3 regions of the Endozoicomonas sp. 2B-B genome follow, and region 2 is predicted to be linked to each of the others. Evidence: predicted binding sites of a transcription regulator. Region 2 holds the regulator's gene; each other region holds the start of a gene.
The links. The regulator PhoB, encoded in region 2, activates phosphate uptake and scavenging genes when phosphate is short. The targets are predictions, from matches to a motif close to TGTCATANNNNTGTCANA.

Region 1 (7,260 bases), on a different contig from region 2:
CGAAATGCTGAATGTTGCCTTATTTGGTACTGATGACCATTTCTTGGCAGGCCTGAGTGTTGGGTTAAATCTTGGGTTATATGGTACTGATGGAACCATCGCTGAAGCATGGAGGGATGGTGATAACCTGGCCACTTTTGAGCAGGCAAGTGCACTTTATCCATTGGTGAATTTGTACTCTGCGCAGCATCTGATGTCACAAGTGCAGGCTGGGAAAAGGAGTTGGCCTGGAGACCGGAGTGAGTTCATGGGGTCGTTGAGTAGATTAGTAAATAGCCCTGATCCGGCCATTGCTGAGCAGGCACGGGCTATTTATTCATTAGCTAATTTGTACGCTTTACAATATCAGGTGTCACAAATGCGGGCAGGGAGAGAGACCTGGCCCGATAATGACTGGCGTATCCATGAAAATTTGAGGATTGCAAAAGCTAGCAATGATCTGGCTGTTGCTGAGCAGGCAGAAGCACTTGAGCCATTGGTTAATTTTTACTCTGTCAGGAATCTGTTGTCACTGAATCAGGCATGGGGAGATATCTGGCCTAATGACGACATTGATATCTATACAAAGTTGAGAAGTGCACAAGGAAGCGATGATCCGGCCATTGCTGAGCAGGCACGGGCACTTGAGCCAGCCGTTAATTTTTACTCCGTGCAGAACCTGGTGTCACGAATGCAGAAAGGATTGAGGGTTAGTTGGCCTGAAGATGATAATAATGTCTATTTAAGGTTGAGTAGCGCAGAAAAATGCACTGATCCGAACATCGCTCAGCAGGCACGGGCACTTAAACCATTAGTTGATCAATATAAGAGTAAGTCGTCAGGGAATTGATTCCAGGCTGCTTTTTCAGCGGGACCTCTCTGCTTCAATATTCAGGCAGGTGTGTCCGCACAATGAGCTACAATCAGGCTTCCACTGAACAAATGCGGAAGTTTGTGTGTGACTTAAAGCCGTTTTCATTCATATGTACACTCTTGATCTTTCTGGCGACCATTGCAGTCGCTTTTGGGGTGCCGATAGCTGAGGCTTCGTTTAACTGTTATTTTCTGAATCGCGATATTTATATTCCCGCAACGGAACAGGGAAGCTTTGTATGTATCAGCCCTGAATGGCAAGTAGACAGAACCGCCAGTAAGGAGAGTGACCGGGCAACAGATAGCAACCAAGTAAAGCAGGCAGAAGGGCAATGGTTTGATCAGCCCTCACCGGTCTGGTCAATTGATGACGGTAAAGGTTCATTTCTCCAGCAGCCTGGTTCTCTCCTGTCAGCTCTGTGGCAGTGGCTGATGTCTTTAGAGAATGTTTTTGAGAAGAGAGAGAAAAATAGCACGGGTTTTGCTCTGCCTGAATGGCCCACATCAACACCTGAATCCGCCTTGCGATTATCAGGAGGCGGATTTCCACCTGACCCACCACCCCCTCCTCTATTTATACCGGGCATTTCCGGCAGGGGATTGTTTAAAATGCCCGACTGGCAGTTTGACTACCTGTCAGTGCTGCTCGGGATCGGCCAGCGGCTGAAACAATGGCTTTATAATGGATATCCGACCACTTCCGGTCAATCCAGACCATTCGTCAGTGACAAAGATTTATCTGCGGCTTTGGCAGGTATTACACAGAAGATGGCATTCAACAGGTCGTTATTCAGACGGGTGCCGTTAGATGCCTCGGAACTGCTTGCTGAACTATCGGGGAAAGATTTGTCTGGTCATGGGCAGATGCATCAGCCAGAAACAGTTATGTTGTATCCGGTATTTATGCTGCCTCAATCTGATTCGAATGATTTTGAAGAAGCGCAGGGGGTTGAATATGTTGGGGAAACTTGCAGCGTATGCCTTCTTAATTTAGAACAATCTGACGACGTGATGAAAACGTCATGTTTGCATTTGTTCCATCTGGAATGCCTGAAACGGTGGCTGACAGGAGAAGTTAACATGGAAGGGAATCGTTTCTGCCCATATTGTCGGCATGATCAGAGCGCTTTGGGTAATTTTCTGATACTGAAAGAGATACAGAAAGAACTGCAAGAGGTGATTCATATTGTGATGGGTATGCTACTAGGGAGAGGGACCTGGCCTAAAAATGACCATAGTATCTTCGTAACGTTGAATGCTGCGCTACTTTGTAATGATTCAGCCATTGTAGAGCAGGCGCGGGCAATTTTTCCATTAGCAAAATTGTACTCTGCGCAGCATCTGGTTTTGCAAGTGCGGGCAGGGAAAAGAACCTGGCCCGCAGATGAGGGTTTTATCCATCTAGGGTCGTTGAGAATGCTGGTAAATATCCCTGATCCGGCCATTGCAAAGCAGGCGCGGGCAATTTATCCATTAGCTAATTTGTACGCTGTACAGCATCAGGTATCTCAAGTGCAGGCAGGGGATGATACCTGGCCTGATAATGACAGTTATATCCGTACACGGTTGGGTATTGCGAGGGATTGTAATGATCTGGTCATTGCTGAGCAGGCAGAAGCACTTGAGCCATTGGTTAATTTTTACTCTGTGCGGCATCTGTTGGCACAAGTGCAGGCGGGGAGAGAGACCTGGCCTGATAATGACAGATATATCTATACAAGGTTGAGTAGTGCACAGCGAAGCAATGATCGGGACCTTGCTGAGCGGGCACGAGCCATTGAGCCAACCGTTCATTTGTTCTCTGTGCAGCATCTGGTATTACAAATGCAGACAGGAAGAAGAACCTGCTGGCCTGAAGATGACAATAATGTCTATGTAAGGTTGAGCAATGCAGAAGATAGCGGTGATCCGACCATTGCTCAGCAGGCACGGGCACTCAGGCCATTAGTTGATCAATATAAGAGCAACTCGCCAGAGAATTGATTCCAGCCTGCGTTTTCAGGGATATTTCTTCACTTTATAGTTATTTGGCCTGCTAATTCTCTATTTGCGCGAAAAATAAACCAATTAACTACAATCTGGTAATGCCGCTATTGTCCATGCTTCACTATAGATAGCCGCTGGCCGTTATAACGATAAAATACAATTTGGAATTAATATGAACGCAGTGATTCTGGCGGTTGCTTTCATGCTCGCGTTGAGCTTGTTGCGCGTTAATGTGGTTCTGGCACTGTTTGTGGGGGCTCTGGCCGGGGGAGTGATCGGTGGTCTGGATATCTTCCAGACTCTGGAGGCATTCTCCAGAGGTTTGGGCGGTGGCGTAGGCATTGCTATCAGTTACGCCATGCTGGGTGCTTTTGCTGTGGCCATCGCCCGCTCCGGCATACCTGAGTGGATGGCTGGAAAGATCATCCGCAAAGTAAAGAACAGCAACAACTCGCACAATAATGTGAAGCTAAAGTACAGCCTGTTTCTGGCGCTTGTGTTGATGGCTTTTTCTTCCCAGAACCTGATACCTATCCACATAGCCTTTATTCCCATACTGATTCCTCCCTTGTTATCGGTATTCAGTGCTATGGCGATTGATCGTCGTCAGGTGGTCTGTCTTCTTACCTTTGGCCTTACCGCGACCTATATGATTTTTCCTGTAGGCTTTGGCAATGTCTATCTGAATCAGATTCTTGGTGGCAATCTTCAGGAGAATGGGCTGGATATTGAACTGAGCCAGATGCCGCTGGCGATGGCGATTCCCGTTTTGGGTATGTTCCTGGGGTTGTTGCTGGCTGTTTTTTTCAGTTACCGAAAGTCCAGAACCTATCGTGTAGAAGAGACCATTTTGATTCATGAACAAGATATTCAGTTAAGCAAGCCTGCCATTATTACCTCTGTCATAGCCATTGTTCTGGTGCTGGTGAGTCAATTGACAACCGGGTCCATGGTTCTCGCTGCTGCACTGGGCTTTATTACCATGGTCATTGGGCGAGTCGTCTGCTGGCGGGAAGCAGATGAGGTATTCAATGAGGGTCTGCGCATGATGGCAGCTTTTGGCTTCATCATGATCTCGGCCGCAGGTTTTGCGGAAGTGCTCCGCTCAACAGGTGATATTCCAGAGCTGGTGAGTCAGGTACAGATGTTTGTGGGAGGCAGTCAGGCTCTTGCGGCCATTCTTATGCTTCTGGTCGGGTTACTGATCACTATGGGTATTGGCTCTTCGTTCTCTACGGTTCCGATTATTGCCACCCTTTATGTGCCACTGGGCATGGAACTTGGATTTACGCCACTGGCGATAGCCTGTCTTGTGGGAGTCGCAGGAGCATTAGGTGATGCAGGCTCCCCGGTTTCAGAATCTACCATTGGTCCCACTGCCGGCTTGAACGTGGATGGTCAGCACGACCACATCCGGGATTCGGTGATTCCCACCTTTTTACACTTCAATATTCCGATGATTATTTTTGGCTGGATTGCCGCCATGATTCTTTGAGTACCCGCCATAAAAACGGGGCCAGATGGCCCCGTGTGGATCACTCATGAATCTGTGATTACAGATCGAGTTCAGACAGATACTTTTCAACCACCTTGGCAGGCAGAGGGATGTAACCGTCTTTAACGACGACTTCCTGACCCTGCTGAGACAGTACCATCTTCAGGAATTCGCCTTCCAGAGGGGACAACTTCTTGTTGGGCTGCTTGTTAACGTACACGTACAGGAAACGAGACAGTGGATAAGAGTTGTTGACAGCGTTAGCGGGCGTTGCCTCAACGAATGGCTGACCGGCTTTCTTGGCCAGAGGTACAGTACGTACGCTGGAAGTCTGGTAACCGATGCCGGAGTAGCCGATGCCGTTTACAGAAGCACTGACAGACTGAACCACAGAAGCAGAACCAGGCTGTTCATTTACGTTGTTACGGAAATCACCTTTGCAGAGGGCTTTCTTCTTGAAGTAACCGTAGGTGCCGGATACAGAGTTACGGCCGTACAGCTGGATTGAGCGGTTTTTCCAGGCTCCGTCCAGACCGGCAGCACCCCAGGTACTGATGTCTTTGTCGTCACCACACTTGCGGGTGGAGGAGAAAATAGCGTCCACTTGAGCCATGGTCAGACCCTTGATTGGGTTGTCCTTGTTGACGAAAACAGCCAGAGCGTCAATGGCAACCGGAACAGCAGTGGGCTTGTAGCCATGCTTCTTCTCAAAAGCTTCCAGTTCCTTGTCTTTCATCTTGCGGCTCATGGGGCCGATGTTGGACGTTCCTTCCGTCAGAGCGGGTGGTGCAGTAGAAGAACCGGCAGCCTGAATCTGTACGTTCACATTAGGATATTCACGCTTGAAATCTTCTGCCCACAGAGTCATCAGGTTAGCCAGAGTGTCAGAGCCGACACTGGACAGATTGCCTGATACACCACTGGCTTTCTTATAAGTGGGGATCTCAGCGTCAATCTGACTGGCAGAGGCAGCCTGGATTCCGGTCGCAAGGGCAATTGTTGTTATTAGAGCTTTAAGCTTCATTCGTATCTCTCCTAAAGGGATTTTTTAGCCTCTCTTATACAGCTACAGGCATTTGTTTACTGGCAAGAACTATAAGATGAAAATGTGACAGTTATATGAACGACAGTGAAGCTTTATATTCGCAATAGTCATAATGTAAAATCACTGACTTTAATTCCAACTTGATTGTAGATTACTGATGAAATGCCAAGACAGGTACGAGCCCGGCTTGCAAAGCATGCCTCCTGTGCCAGTTTCTATTCGCTGAGTGTTTTAGCTACAACGCTAACTGAGAAGAGAAGTAAAATACCTTTAGCTGGAAAAGCTTCACGATCAGGAAGATCCCGGGCGCAAGAAACAACTGACATTATATATAAGGATTTTCAGAGTCGGTTGCGCCAAAAAAATAAAAACATCAAGTGCTAGAGAACAATATGGAACTGAACAATGATCTTGCTCCCGGACCTCAGGGAGAACTGACGCTGAAAGTGCTGGCAGACTACCAATCTGTTAATACGACAGGCGATGTCTTTGGTGGCTGGGTGGCCATGCAGATTGATCAGGCTGGCGCAATCATGGCCAGAAAGATTGCCACAGGACGTGTTGTCACCGTTAGTATCGGCAGTATGAGTTTTATGCGCTCAGTTAAAATGGGTGATATTCTTGCGCTGTTCACCCGGGTGACAGAGGTCGGCAAAACGTCAATTCGGGTGGTCGTTGAAGCCTGGGTGGAAGATAAACGCGGTCGCGCCAAGCTGACTGAAGCCAATATGGTTTTTGTAGCCATTGATACACAGGGCAGAACGTCTCGAATCCAGAGCGCCAAAAGCCCTTAGGATTTGAGGCAGTTTCAGTCTTGGTTCCAAAGAACCAGCTTTTCTGATAAAGATGCAAGTGAAACAGGTTTGTCCAGAAAATCGTCCATACCGGCAGACTTACAGGCAATCTTATCCGATTCCGAGGTGTTGGCTGTGAAAGCGATAACCGGTATTCCGGCATAGTGTTGCCCGGAGGCTCTGATTTTTTCAGTGGCTTCCAGACCACCCATGATGGGCATCATGCAATCCATGAGAATCAGGTTGAAGGCCTCTGAAGTCTCAAGAATGTCCAGTGCTTCCTGACCATTCTGGGCCACTTTGCAGCTGCAGCCCAATTTTTCAAGCAGCTTTTTGACCACCATCTGGTTTACCTGGCTATCTTCCACCACCAGAATATGGAGGCTGTAGGTTTCCCTGACTGACACTGGCTTTCCTTTGCCTGTGGCCTGATTTCTCTACAGTCAATATCTGAAGAAGTGCCGGGTTCTTTAGGATCAGATGCAGGATGTTGCCAGACTAAAGCGGTCAGTAATAGCTAATTCAAGCCGATCTCCCTGCTTCAGAGGACCAACGCCGGCCGGAGTGCCAGTGAGGACAATATCGCCGGGTTCCAGTGTGAAGTGACGGCTTATGTAGCTGATCAGCCCCGGAATTGAGGTCAGCATATGGGCTGAAGTGTCTTCCTGACGTGTCTGCCCATTAATTTTAAGGCTGAAGTGAATGTTATTGAGATCGGGCAGGTGCTCTTTGGCAATAAACCCTGAAACGGGGCAGCTGCCATCAAAGGCTTTGGCCACTTCCCATGGCAGTCCTTTTTCTTTTAGCCGGGACTGAACATCCCGGAGTGTCAGATCCAATGCCAGCCCTATTGCCTTGATGGCATCAATGCTCTCATTCTCGCTGGCATTCTGGAGTCGGGTGTCCATCAGAATTGCTATTTCTGTTTCGTGGTGAACTTCACCGCGATCGACGGGAATGGCAAAGGGTATTTCCAGAGCTGTCAGTGATGTTGAAGGTTTGATAAACAACACGGGATCCTCGGGCAGCGGATTGTTCAACTCCCGAATGTGCTCGGCATAATTTCGGCCGACACACACCACTTTGCC
Region 2 (7,260 bases):
AGTAGTGTTTCATCTTTAATCAGCCACTTTCCTGCACACATAACGGCAGCTGCTTTATGGCCTCCACAAAGAACCAGTGCTGCCAGTGGGTCATGGCTGCCACTGAAACGCAACTCATCCAGGCTGAAAAGAGCAAGGTCGGCTTGCTTTCCTTCTGCCAGTTCTCCAATATCGCCCCTGCCAAGCACTTTGGCTGAGCCTTTTGTTGCCCAGTACAGAGCATCGAGATGAGTGACTTCATCTGCGGCGTAACGCAGACGATTGATCAGCAAAGCCTGACGGACTTCCTGCATCATATTGGAGCCGTCGTTTGAAGCGGAGCCATCCACACCCAGTCCGACGTGCACGCCTGCAGACGCCAGTTCTTTGGTGCGGCAGATGCCCGATGCCAGCAGCATATTCGAGGTAGGGCAGTGACAGACGCCCATGCCCGCCTGTCCCATTCTTTTGATTTCATCGTCATTGAAATGAATACCATGGGCCAGCCAGACATCGTCAGCCAGCCAATCCACAGATTCCAGGTAATCCAGTGGCCGTAAACCGAACCGCTCGATGCAGAAGTTGTCTTCATCATCGGTTTCAGCCAGATGGGTATGTAATCGAACATTGTGTTTACGGGCCAGCCCAGCGGTCTCTTTCATCAACATTGTGCTGACTGAAAAAGGTGAGCAAGGTGCCAGGGCAATCTGAACCTTTGCCCCCTCGTCTGACTCATGATAACGATGAATCAGACGTTCGGAGTCGTCGAGTATCTCAGCTTCTGTTTGCACGGTAGACTGGGGAGGAAGGCCTCCATCCTTCTCTCCAAGGCTCATGGAACCCCGAGTCAGTATAACCCTGCTGCCAATACTGTCAGCGGCTTTCACCTGAATATCAATGGCTTCTGTGAGTGCTTCCGGGAATAGGTAGTGATGATCTGCCACTGTTGTACAACCGGACTGCTGCAGTTCTGTCAGTCCCAGCTGAGTGGCGTTAAACAGCATCTCTGGCTTCAGTCTGGCCCAGACAGGATAAAGCGTTTGCAGCCAGGGAAAGAGTTTTTTATTCAGTGCCGGAGGGAAGGCGCGGGTCAGGGTCTGATAAAGATGGTGATGAGTATTGATCAGACCGGGAAGGAGAACCTGTCCGGAAGCGTCATAGCTTTGATCACAGGAGACTTTCGGAGACTGTCCCGAGGGAACCAGCTCTGTGATCTTGCCGGAGCTTTCATCAATCACCACGCCGTTACCGGCGTCCTGACTGTTTGCGGTGAAAATAGCCAGGGGATGTTTTATCCAGACTCTCATCATCTGCCTCTTGTTATGAGCAGGACGGTCTGGATAGTGCAACAAGCTGCCGTATACCATAGACCGCCAATACAGCAGTTTATGGCAGTGACTTGCGTGTTAATCTGCCCGGTTCATTTTTACCTTGTGACTCTACAAGATTTTTATCGTTACTCAAACCTTCAGACCGCAACCACGAAGAACAATGTCGCAGATAGTGTCAGCGGCTTGATCGTAGGTTGAGGCAGGCAGTTTCTTTTTGTTCATGATAAGGCAGATCTGTTTTTCATAATCAGCGTAATGCTGAGTCGATCCCCAGATCATAAAAATCAGGTGCATGGGCTCTACCCGGGCCATTTTACCCTCATCCATCCAGTGCTGAAAAATCTCTGTTTTGTTTTTAAACCACTGCTGGGTAGAGTCCTTCATGGACGGAGACAGCTGCTGGCAGCCATGAATGATTTCACTGGCAAAAATTCGGCTGGCTGTGGGGTATCTTCTGGAGACTTCTATTTTTGAGCGGATATACCGTTCAAGTGACTCTGCAGGGTCATCTTTCGGATGAAAGCTGTTCAGTTTGTCATTCCAGAGATACAAAATATTGTTAAGAACTTCGTCATAAATTTCCTGCTTGTTACTGAAGTAATACAAGACAGTCGGTTTTGGTAAATCGGCCAGGTCAGCTATACGCTGGATTGTGGCTCCCCCGAATCCATGCCGGGCAAACTCCTGTTCGGCAGCTTTCAAAATCAGCCGAACCCTCTCGGTTCTTATACGACCGGTCTTTTGGGGCGTACGTTTTACGACAGCCATGCGCGGATCCTGATTTATAGTTTTCGATCATCCCTTGGGGATGATTTATACCATTGGCAGGAAGCATAGAAAAGAATTCGGTCGTGTCCATTAAAGTCAGGCAGAAAGAAATTGAGGAAACCGTGACACTCCCCGCCTTGGAGGGTGTCGCAAAAACTCTGGTTGCCATGCTTTTAGGCCCTGTGGGTCCCAGCGTGGGAACGAGTTGTTGGAGTTTTGCGACACCCTCAATCGGGCGGAGGGAGATATAAGTCGGGAAGGTCGGGCCGCGTAGGTCGGGCCGCGTAGGTCGGGCCGCGTAGGTCGGGCCGCGTAGGTCGGGCCGCGTAGGTCGGGCCGCGCAGGTGAAGAGCCTTATGCTTGCGTGTTTGTGCATAGTTGGCTAAATTCACTGTCGGTCTGTCTCTATGCAGAAACTCACGATGATGAAAACCAAGCACTGTTAACAAAAAATTAAGGCAGAGCCAACTGCCCAACCGCCCTTGAAGAACCAGATGAACCCATACCTGAGTGACCCGTTAAGGCAGCGGCAAATCAAACAAAAGACCAATAAATAACCGAGGGGCACCCGGTTGCTGCTGATGGAGGCTTCTGCGTAAGTCCGGTCGTTATAGGCTGGCTGTAGCTTATGAAGTCAGAAGCCTCGCCTGACAAGGCGGGGAGTGTCAAGGTGAGCTGCCTTGTTTCCTCCCGGGGCAGTTCTGGAAAATTGGATTTGTGCAGCAGGAGTGATGGTGCCTTTTATTGATTTTTCAGGCTTATCCTGGAAGCCGAGACATTATTTGAAACAGCAGATTCCAGAGCCCTGGAGAGACTGGCTGCTGGACAGAGGTTCCCTGACTCAGCGTTTGAAACATGAGTTTGACGGCGACTTCAGGGTTCAGGTTATTCGTCACGGGACCTTTATGCCGACCTGTTCGGAGCTAAAGTTTCTCAATAACTATGAACAGTCAAAGGCTACGTCCACGTCTGGTGAGTTGGCAGGATCATTCGAAAACAGACATTGCAGCAAAATGGCTTCTATCAGGGAGGTTCTGCTGATCTGTGGTGGCCGACCCAGAGTGTTTGCACGAAGTGTATTGCCTCACAGCAGTCTTATTGGCACGAACAGAGAGCTGCTGCAACTGGGCACTAAGCCCCTGGGGGAGTTTTTATTTAATCATCCCGGTATGCGTCGGGGACCATTTGAGGTAGCGGAACTGCCGGCTCGTCAGTTTAATCCTCATCTGGTTGAAAAATACTCTGATGAAACAGCCTGGGGAAGGCGGTCGTTATTTTATTTGCACGAAAAGTCTATATCTGTTTGTGAAATCTTTTTGCCGGACCTGTCTGAACAGACAGAGAAGCACTCCAGAGTCATGTCGAAGCATCCTGAACCCTGAAGCTCTACAAGAATGATTGTTTGTCGAAGCACTTACCTCGTGAAATATAGAGATTTCCGCAGTCGGTCTGGTCATGGCCTGATTGAGAACCTGGCCTGACCTGATAAACTGGCGATGCGGGTCATGATTCAGGGCGATGAGCAATAAGAATCTCAGCGATGATAATAAAGATGCAGATAAGCAGCTAAATATTATGATGCAATTCAGAAAACCAATGGCGGTATTGGCAGGCACTGAAGTAGTTCTGCAACGATTTCCCCGTTTAAAAGATTTCTTACGGCTGGCCCGGCTGGACCGGCCTATTGGTATTTATCTGTTGTTCTGGCCTACTATGTGGGCACTCTGGGTGGCGGCAGAAGGTGTACCGAGTCTGAAGAATCTGGTGATTTTTTCGGTCGGCGTGGTTTTGATGCGCAGTGCAGGCTGCGTTATTAATGACTTTGCTGACAGGAAAGTGGACGGCCATGTTAAGAGAACACAGCATCGACCGCTGGTAACGGGTAAAATTCAGGAAAAAGAAGCGCTGATCTATTTCTCCGGTATGGTGCTTTTGTCTTTCATTCTTGTACTCTTTACCAATACTCTTACCGTCCAGCTCTCTTTTGCCGGATTATTGCTGGCCTCGGCTTACCCTTTTGCCAAAAGACACACTCATCTGCCTCAGGTGGTTTTGGGGGCTGCTTTTGGCTGGTCGATACCCATGGCTTTTGCGGCTCAGAGTGGCTCGTTGGGAAACATCGTCTGGCTGATGTTTCTGGCCAATCTCTTCTGGACAGTAGCTTACGATACTCAATACGCCATGGTGGATCGTGACGATGATCTGAAAGTAGGTATCAAGTCCACAGCCATTCTATTTGGCGAGATGGATAACCTGATTGTTGGTTGCCTGCAGGTACTTACCCTGATGACACTGGCCATGGCAGGCCATCAACTGGAGTTAGGTGCTCTCTATTATCTCTCATTGTTGGCTGTCGCAGCCCTTTTCGTTTACCAGCAATGGTTAACCCGTCGTCGTGAGCGTGAAGCCTGCTTCAAGGCGTTTCTCAGTAACCACTGGGCCGGAGCCATTGTATTTGCAGGTTTCGTGTTGAGTTATCTTTGATCTTCAATCCGGCTTAGAGCCTGGTAAGTATTGCTACTTATGGTGGCTGTAGGGATAAATGGCGAAAAGCCTTACCCTGTAAACCCTGAGGGATCTTTTTATTTTTAAGCTGCAATATCAGCCTTTAGTGTGTCATCTGCCTGTAACATTTCAAAGGTGTAATGTCCGGTGTATAGTGCGGTTGATCAAAGTAGTGAGAAACAGCCTGAGCGATAGGAAAGGTGCTGTCCTGAGACACTACCATCCTGGTATAGCCCCAATGAGCTTCAGCTGATAGATGCCAGAACGTCACCGCCGAAATCGAATCGACAGATAACAGGTAGAGATTAATGCCAGGAAAGACCATTCTGATCGTAGATGACGAAGCACCGATTCGCGAAATGGTGACCGTTGCTCTGGAAATGGCAGGGTATGACTGTCTTGAGGCAGCAGATGCCAGAGAAGCGCACTCTCTGATTGTGGATAACAAACCCGATCTGATCTTGTTGGACTGGATGTTACCAGATGTCTCTGGAATTGAACTGGCCCGTCGTCTGAAGCGCAATGAGCTGACCTCTGAAATACCCATTGTTATGTTGACGGCCAAAGGTGAAGAAGACCACAAAATCCAGGGACTTGAAACCGGTGCCGATGACTACATCACCAAGCCTTTTTCTCCCCGCGAGCTGGCTGCTCGTTTAAAAGCGGTTCTCCGTCGTACAGGCGGATTTGATAACCAGTCTCCCATTGTCATCAAGGGATTGGAGCTGGACCCTGTCAGCCACAGAGTCTCTATTGATGGCTCACCTGCTGAAATAGGACCTACCGAGTACCGTTTGCTGCAGTTTTTCCTGACGCACCAGGAGCGTGCCTATACCCGTGGGCAGTTACTGGATCAGGTCTGGGGTGGCAACGTTTATGTGGAAGAGCGAACCGTTGATGTACACATTCGACGCTTGCGTAAGGCCTTAGGTGATAACTACGAAGCCTTTGTGCAAACGGTTCGTGGTACTGGATATCGTTTCTCAACGAGGGTGTAAACCTTTTATGCTCAGTGCTCAGCAGTTATCTGGCCGGGAGTAATATGACAACAATTTCAAAAACCCATTTGCTGAGCCGCATGATCGCCTACGTGATTGTCGGGTTTTCCCTGGGCTGGTTGTTTGGAGAGCCTTTTTTAGGACTCTGTGTGGTCATGGGAGGTTATTTTGTCTGGAGCTTCCGTCAGCTTTTCAAGCTGCTGGACTGGCTGAATGACCCCAAGGCCAGGAGCAAAGAGCCTCCTGAGAGTAAAGGGTTCTGGGGGCAAATTTTTGATGGTATCTATCGATTGCAAAAACAGCACAGTCGTTCCCGGCAAAAGCTGGCCGGAGTGATTGAACGTGTTCAGGAATCAACTGCTGCGCTGAACGACGGTGTTGTAATGATAGATAATCAGAGCAACCTGGAATGGTGGAATCCCGCCGCTGGAACTTTGATAGGGCTTAAGACGCCTGACGATCAGGGGCAGTTGATTACCAATCTGCTACGTGATCCAAGGTTTGCCGACTACTTTGAGCAGGGTGGTTATCAAAAAGCTCTTGAGATCCCCTCGCCAATCAACCCGGATCATCAACTGCAATTTAATATAACGGTTTATGGCAAAGGCAATCGTCTCATGACCGTTAGAGATGTCACGCGCTTGAATCAGCTGGAAGTCATGAGAAAAGACTTTGTTGCCAATGTCTCCCATGAACTGAGAACACCACTGACGGTTGTGTCTGGATACATCGAAACCATGCTGGACAGTCTGGGCCCGGATTCAGGTCTGCCCCCTGTTTGGGAAAAAGCTCTGAACAGGATGCAGGAGCAGTCGCTGAGAATGCAGAATCTGGTGGCAGACCTGCTGTTGCTGTCCAAACTGGAGTCGGCTGAAGCTCAGGCAGACGAGAATGGGGTTCATGTTAAAACCCTGCTCAGCAGTATCGTTGAAGACGGATGTGCACTCAGTGGTGAAAGCCAGCATCAGATTTCTCTGGATTGTCCTGAAGATGTCTTTTTGGCAGGCAGCAGTAATGAGTTGCGCAGTGCCTTCTCGAATCTGGTCTTTAATGCCGTGCGCTATACACCCGAGGGTGGGAAAATACTTGTGCGCTGGTGGCAGGACGGGGAAGGCGGACATATGATGGTAGAAGACAATGGTGTCGGTATTGATCCAATGCATATTCCGAGGTTGACTGAGCGCTTTTACCGGATTGATAAAAGTCGTAGCCAGAATACCGGGGGAACGGGGCTTGGCCTGGCTATCGTCAAGCACGTCATGCTGAGACACGGAGGCAAACTCACGATCAGCAGTCACCCTGGAAAAGGCAGCCGCTTTATTTGCTACTTTCCGGAAAAATGCCTTGAGTTGGAACACTCATGAAAGCAGAAAAGGGCCGGTGGCACCTTTTCTGCTTTTAGGACTACCATCAAAAAATGAATAATCTTTTCATGGTTTCATCATTCGCGAACAGTCTGTTGTACAGACTGATCCTGACTATCTTTACTCTGAAACGCTAATCCCCGGGAGTTGGCAGGGTGGTGGATTTTAACCATCCTGCAAAGACCGGGCTTGCGTATTTGTATTTTCTTTACTAGTTTGTATCTGTCTCTTGAACACCTGCTGTGGGGTGCACTGCGGGCTGTTGGTCAGAGTGTTGATGAGAGTGGTCCCACCTGAGCACTCTGTAATGGGATC
Region 3 (7,260 bases), 5.1 Mb from region 2:
TGAAGACATGCAGACCCATGCCGGAAATACCTTTTCCGACCAGGCTGTACAGTACGCTGGCCAGAACCACCAGGCCAAACAGTGCACAGAAGGTACAGAAGCCGATGAAAGCGTAGTTCTTGAGTTTCCTGACTGGCATTATCGCTTCCTCAACAGCAGACGGGCAGTACCCATCACAATAAAGGTCAGTACAAACAGTACCAGGCCCAGACTGATCAGAGCCGAGATGTGCATCTCATTAGTCGCTTCGTTGAACTGCTGCGCAATCGTAGAAGAAATAGAGCTCGCAGGCATGAACAGTGAAGTCTCTATACGGTTGGCGCCGCCTATTACAAAGGCAACTGCCATGGTTTCTCCCAGGGCACGACCCAGGCCGAGGATTCCGGCACCCACTGCGGCATTCTTGATACTTGGCAGCAGCACTCGGGTAATGACTTCATAGGGCGTAGCGCCAACACCGTATGCTGCTTCTCTGACCACATTGGGAATGGTTTTCAGGGCGTCACGAGTTAAAGCCGTAATAATGGGCAAAATCATGAACGACAGAATGATGCCCGCCGTTAGCAGACCTATACCGATGGGGGGACCGTCAAACCAGTGGCCAATCAGAGGCAGGCCAACCAGGTTTTCCAGTGCCCAGAATTGGAAGCCTTCTGAGAACCAGGGTGCGAAGACAAAAAGACCCCACATACCGTAAATAATACTGGGTACAGCGGCCAGCAGCTCAATGGCCATGCTCACGGGGCGACTGATCCAGTCGGGGGCCAGCTCGGCCAGGAAGATCGCCGTGCCCAGACCGACAGGAATGGCAATAATAATGGCGATAAGCGAAGAAACCAGGGTGCCGTAAATAGCAGAAGCGGCACCAAACTCACTGTTTACCGGGTCCCAGACATTACGAAATACAAAGCCGGGGCCAAACTCGGAGAGAGCCAGCCAACCGCCGTCAATCAGGGAAAGGATAATCCCGATCAACACCAGAAAAATCAGAATGGCGCTGGTGAAGCTCAGTCTGTAGAAGATTGAGTCACCCTTTATAGCGCTGGGCATCGCAGTTAAAAGCATAAGCTACAACAAGACAGCTGACCAGCGCTATGCTGATCAGCTGTCGTTCGTTTCCTGTTTAAGAAAGGCTAGAATAACCGGTTACTTGATAATGGTTTGTCCGTTGCTGGTCAAGTCTTCTTTCCAGACATTCTCTACCATGTTAACTACGCTTTCCGGCATTGGGATGTAGTCCAGACCTTCTGCAAGTTCGCCGCCTTTCTCGTAGCTCCACTCGAAGAAGTCGATGATTTGCTCAGCTTTCTCGGCGTCAGCCTGATCTTTATGCATCAGGATGAAGGTCGCTGCTGTCATAGGCCAGGAGTCAGCACCAGGCTGGTTGTTCAGCAGCAATTCGAAGCCCGGAGCATTCTCCCAGTCGGCATTGGCAGCGGCAGCCTGGAAGGTTTCCATGCTTGGCTTCAGGAACTTGCCATCAGCACTGGCCAGCTGGGTGTAGGTCAGATCGTTTTGTTTTGCAAAGGCATATTCTACATAACCGATAGCACCACGGGTACGGCCCACGAAGTTGGCGACACCAGCGTTACCGTTACCACCGATAGTGGTAGCTGCTTTTGGCCAGGTGATGTCGGTGTTTCTGCCGATATTCTCACTCCACTCCGAGCTGATCTGGCTCAGGTAATCGGTGAAGTTGTAGGTGGTACCGGAACCATCGGAACGATGGACGACATAGATAGCCTGGGCAGGAATCTCAAGATCCGGGTTCAGAGCAGTGATGCGCTCGTCATTCCACTTCTTGATTTTACCCAGGTAGATGTCTGCCAGGACTTCACCGGTCAGCTTCAGAGCACCGGACTCAATGCCAGGCACGTTGATCACTGGAACAATAGCACCCATCACCATTGGGAACTGGATCATCTCTTCTTTATCCAGTCGCTCTTCATTCAGAGGTGCGTCGCTGGCGCCAAAGTCGACGGTCTTGGCAGTGATCTGACGGATACCACCGCCGGAACCGATGGCCTGGTAGTTGATGCGAATACCGGTTTCTTTCTGGTATTCCTCAGCCCATTTGGCATAGATCGGATGTGGGAAACTGGCTCCCGCACCGTTGATAACTTCTGTCTTGGCAGATGCAGAGAAGGACGCTGCAGCCAACATGGAGGACATTACAATAGACTTCAGAAACTTCACTTCTATTCTCCCCGAGAAACTCGCTTGGAGTGTACTTGCGTTTACAAAGAAAAATCTTTTGCCGTGCCTTAATCTGTCAGTGGGTTGTGCAAAATATTTTTCTGTTACCTCAAAATTTGATGGGTGCAAGGATAGGGGGGGAATATTTCAGTAATGTTACAGGTTTGTTTGGATTTTATGAAAATGACAGTTTTTGACTCCAGGGTGTCTGTCCTGTCTTTTTGGCATTCCGGTATCTCATAACTTGCAGGCTTAAAGGTTGGATGTTTCGGTGTTAAAAGCCCTACCCATACCCAGTGGACTTGGTGATATGGTCAGGCGGAAAACGAGCATAGCCCTTTGAGCCAGGAAAAAAAAGACACCCATGGAGTAACCCATGGAGAAGAAGCAAAAAAAGACATCCATAAATTTGCTTCCCCATCCACCTGGTCTACTTTTTCACCCATCACTGATTTTTTACCCAGACAGGTGAGTTCATGGCTCAGGCCCGCAATACTCTGATTGACCCCGGCTTAACGCCTTATTACCACTGCATGGCAAGATGTGTTCGTCAGGCTTACCTCTGTGGAGAGAACCACCTGACTGGCAAGAATTACGAGCATCGCCGCCAATGGGTGGTGGATAAACTTCAGGAACTCGTTTCAGTCTTTGCTATCGAAGTTTGCGCTTACGCTGTCATGTCGAATCATTATCATGTGGTTTTGCATATCAATCAGTCATCTGCCAGGAGCTGGTCACGGAATGAAGTGCTGCATCGTTGGACGACCTTGTTCAGAGGTCCACTTCTGGTGCAAAGGCATCTGGCCGCTGACAAAAAATTGGGCAGCGCTGAATTGGCCCGTATTGATGAATATGCTGAGGAATACCGGCGTCGTTTAGCGGATATCAGCTGGTTTATGCGCTGCCTGAATGAACATCTTGCTCGTGAGGCCAACAAAGAAGACGAGTGTAAAGGACGCTTCTGGGAAGGACGCTTTAAAAGCCAGGCATTGCTGGACGAAGCAGCGTTACTGACCTGCATGACCTACGTTGACTTGAATCCGATTCGGGCTGGAAAGGCAGAAACACCGGAAGAGTCGAACTACACGTCGATTCAGGAACGGGTGGAGCAGGTTACACATTCTGAGACTAAAAAACAGCCGCTGACCCTGAAACCTTTCTGTTTGCAGGGACAGGAAACGGACGTTGCCCTTCCCTACCTTCTTCACGACTATCTGGAACTGGTTGACTGGAGCGGTCGCATTGTCAGAACAGATAAGAAAGGTTCCATCCCGTCGTGCACCCCTCCGATTCTTCAAAGGTTGGACATTGATCCGGATGAGTGGCTGAAAACCATGCAATGGAATAATCGTTTTTATCGGGCAGTTGGCCGTCTGAAGGCGATGAAGGCTTATGCACTTGAAGCCGGACAGAAGTGGCTTCGAGGTTTAAACGCCTGCAGTCGTTTGTACCTGACAGGTTAGCGTAGAAGTCAGTTAAGACGTCAAAGACCCTCTCTTTATCTCTTCGACTTATGTCGGAATGAATTTGCATTGTCTGAATTATGGCTTGAACAGCCTCTGTTCGTTGGATGGCGATGTGTGGCTCAATGATACGCTACTTGAAGATAGATTTTCTGATCCTTTTTGGGAATACAGTTTTTGAAGGTCTTGTTTTTATTTTTATGGGTGTCTTATTTTTTTTTTGAAGGTCTTGTTTTTATTTTTATGGGTGTCTTATTTTTTTATGGGTGTCTTATTTTTTTATTTTTTTATCGGGATAGAACTGAGACCGGACAACAAGTGGCTGGCCTCAATGGCAACATCCAGACCTGCTTTTTCTATGGGTCTTCATAGCCTATAAATATATGTGCTAAGGAAGCTCACATAAGGCTCACTGATAGCAATGTGGCTTTTTTAACGAATACAGGTGAAAGTATGGCTATAACATGTGTCTTAAAGACACTTTTGTTTTCAATGTTTTTGTTTTTTTATCAGCAGGGGCTTGCAAACGACACCTATCGTCTTGAAAAATTTCGTAACTATCAAATGAAAAACTGGAAACCCCTTTCAAAAGAGCAACAAAACTGCAGAGATCAATCCGACATAAGCCCACTTGAAAATATTCGTATTGGCTTTGTCAGGCTTAACTTAGAATCTGATGACCTATCCGGAGATGAGCGACTGGAAACCTGTGAAACTTACGAAGTTGATGAGCAAGACTTTAATCGTATGACCAACTTTTATTTTAATTATGTGAACACGGGTAATCCTGAATTTCGAAAAAATCGCATTCAAAGAGTATTGAGACTCATACATCGTATATTCGCTATTAATATAAACAGGTTCAATAGTCAAAGCCGCTTAGAGAAAGGGGTGGTCTATACAACGGCAAGAAGCCTTTTTGATCAACTGTTTTTGTCTGTCAACATAAATGGCAGAAGTAATCCCTATTTCAATTATTTTCATTTAGTTCAGGGGGAAAAACAGTGCAATTATGTTGGGGTTAATAACGGTCTGGTCCTGATGTTTCTTGCTTTTCTTGCACCCAACTTTCTTTCCAGGGATCGACTTTATACCTACTTTTGTATCTTGGCTGACATATACACCGGAGAAAGCTGCGATCAAGCATTCGACCGTGCATTGCTTTGTGAAAATATCAATGCATATGATTGTCCGCAGTCGCTTTCAAGTCAATTGAAAGCAGCCGAATTGGACGCAGGAATAGCGCTTCTGATCGGTTTAACTGCAATGGCATCAGCGGCTTTCCAGCGCATTGATTCAGGACTGGAGTCAGGGGAGACACTGGAAAACTTGTTGATAAGATGCTTGCCCTACGAGCTTCTGCCGATTATCTACAGTAATGCAGCCAGGCATTGTCGCCCGGGACGCTCATGCCCTGTACCTGCGTTTATGCATACCGTGAATGGCATGCAAGAATTTATATCCAGTATTATGGGTATTAACCTCACACCTTTAACGGAGGCATCATCGTTCGAAAGTCTGAAATTTCTAATGGATTATATTGAGCTTTCAGATAGTGAAGGCTCAGATAGTTTAGGTTCATACAATGAGTTTGCTCTTGAGGAGTCGGATTCTGAGGATCAGGATCAGTCAGTAGTCGTTCGGCAACAAAATGAACTGATAGGTCAATTACGACAGGAATTGGCAAACCAATCAGCAACGGAAGAAGTGGGTGCTGTCGGAGGCGCTTTAGCAGGAACTAAAAAATGTCCAATTTGTACCGACCCATTAACAGACATTACAGTGTTAAATCGTTGTGGACATGCCGGTTTTTGCAAGACTTGTGCTGAGCGGCTTATAAATGAGCAGAGAGAATGTCCCTATTGTCGGGAAATACCCTTGTCATACATGAAGGTTATCGATATGTCTTTGCCCTGAATGTGTGCCAAGGATGCTGATAAAAAGCCCATTAACAACAGGAAGCTTTTTTAACGAGTGCAGGTTAAAGTATGATCCCACAATATGCCTTAAAGACGCTTTTGTTTTCAGTAATTTTGTTTTTTTATCAGCAGGGGCTGGCAAATGACACCTATGATCTTGAAGAGTTTCGCAAGTATCAAATGAAAAACTGGAAACCGCTTTCAAAAGAACAACAAAGTTGCACAGGTCAACCCGCCATGAGTCCACTTGAAAACATCTGTATTGGTTTTGTCAGACTTAATATGGAATCTGACGATGTATCTGGAGATGGCCGACTGGAAATCTGTGAAAATTACGAGGTTACTGAGCAAGACTTTAGGCTTCTGGTCAACTTTTATTTTAACTATGTGAACAGTACTGATACTCAAAATGATCGAAAAATGCGCACTCAAAGAGTACTGAGACTGATACATCATATATTCGCTATAAATATAAACCAGATCAATGGAGCAAGCCCTGACAAAAAAGAGCTAATCAGAGTTGCAGCACAAAGCCTCTTCGAATGTTTTTTTTCTTCTGAAATGAGAAATGGCGGGAAAAATCCTTATTTCCATTATTTCTCTTTAGATTCGCTAGCAAGTCAGTCCGACTATGTCGGTTTAAATAATGGTTTAGTCCTGATGCTTCTGACTTTTCTTGGTCCTCATTTTCTTTTCAGCAATGATTTTGATAACTACTTTACCGTGCTGCGTAACAGTTATACTGAAAAAAGCTACGATCGGGCATTATCCCGTGGATCGCTTTATGAAAATATCAATGAAAATTCTCCACATAGCATTGCCAGTTATTTCACTGCAGCCGGATTGGACACAGAAACAGCACTTCTAATTGGTTTAACTGCAATGGCATCAGCAGCTTTCCAGAGCCTCAACTCAGGGCAGGAATGGCCAGAGACACTGGAAACTTTGTTGCAAAGATACTTACCCTGCGAGATTCTGGGCACTGTCTACTGGAGTTTGGTTGGCCTTTTTCCTGCAGGACGTTCATGGCCTGTACCTGAGGTCATGTTTACCGTAGAGGGTATGCAAGAGTTTACACAGGTTATTTTGGGTATTGACGACACGGCTGAGTCTGCATTATTGCAAGCAGAATCTTCTCAAAGTCCGGACTGTCAATCGGATTATTCTCAGGGTTCAGACAATCAGGCTGAGGACCCTGACGGGGAGCCGCATTCTGAGCATCAGGATCAGCTAATAGTCATAAAGCAACAAAATGAACTGATAACCGAACTACGGGAGGAATCAGCAGACCAACCTGCTACGGAGGAAACGGGTGCTGTCGGAGGAGCCTCGGCAGGAACCAAAAAATGTCCACTTTGTGCCGACCCACTGACAGATATTATCGTGTTAGATTGTTGTGAAGACTCCGGCTTTTGCAATACTTGTGCTGATCGACTTATATATGAGCAGAGCGAATGTCTCTTTTGTCGGAACGTACCCTTGTCATACATGAAGGCTCCTGAGATGTCTTTACCTTGAATGTACGCGCAGTGCCAGTCTGATGCTTCTCCTTCCTGTTCAGTGCGGTCAGCACTTTTCCCCGGCATATACACCTGAGACCAGGCTGCAGGTGACTGGTATCAATGGCAACATCCAGATCAGCTTTTTCTATGGGTCTCTGTAGACTAATTACCTGGCCAGTT

Region 1: ACOMHB_RS24740 (PstS family phosphate ABC transporter substrate-binding protein) is a predicted target of PhoB. The motif match lies at 5,441-5,458, and genes of this name have one in related genera.
Region 3: pstS (phosphate ABC transporter substrate-binding protein PstS) is a predicted target of PhoB. The motif match lies at 2,340-2,357, and genes of this name have one in related genera.

What each region holds. Positions count from the first base shown of each region.
Region 1 covers NZ_JBLZMU010000002.1:108,485-115,744, forward strand. The annotation lists gene ACOMHB_RS24725 (RING finger protein) at 1-829, shown strand, start outside; gene ACOMHB_RS24730 (RING finger protein) at 892-2,835, shown strand; gene ACOMHB_RS24735 (Na+/H+ antiporter family protein) at 3,011-4,333, shown strand; gene ACOMHB_RS24740 (PstS family phosphate ABC transporter substrate-binding protein) at 4,392-5,357, opposite strand; gene ACOMHB_RS24745 (acyl-CoA thioesterase) at 5,771-6,172, shown strand; gene ACOMHB_RS24750 (response regulator) at 6,187-6,579, opposite strand; gene ACOMHB_RS24755 (fumarylacetoacetate hydrolase family protein) at 6,649-7,260, opposite strand, start outside.
Region 2 covers NZ_JBLZMU010000001.1:596,526-603,785, forward strand. The annotation lists gene ACOMHB_RS02420 (8-oxoguanine deaminase) at 1-1,289, opposite strand, end outside; gene ACOMHB_RS02425 (TetR/AcrR family transcriptional regulator) at 1,440-2,078, opposite strand; gene ACOMHB_RS02430 (chorismate--pyruvate lyase family protein) at 2,810-3,460, shown strand; gene ubiA (4-hydroxybenzoate octaprenyltransferase) at 3,675-4,562, shown strand; gene phoB (phosphate regulon transcriptional regulator PhoB) at 4,892-5,581, shown strand; gene phoR (phosphate regulon sensor histidine kinase PhoR) at 5,626-6,945, shown strand.
Region 3 covers NZ_JBLZMU010000001.1:5,652,799-5,660,058, reverse strand. The annotation lists gene pstA (phosphate ABC transporter permease PstA) at 1-139, opposite strand, end outside; gene pstC (phosphate ABC transporter permease subunit PstC) at 139-1,065, opposite strand; gene pstS (phosphate ABC transporter substrate-binding protein PstS) at 1,147-2,196, opposite strand; gene ACOMHB_RS20915 (transposase) at 2,673-3,659, shown strand; gene ACOMHB_RS20910 (RING finger protein) at 4,083-5,576, shown strand; gene ACOMHB_RS20905 (RING finger protein) at 5,648-7,096, shown strand.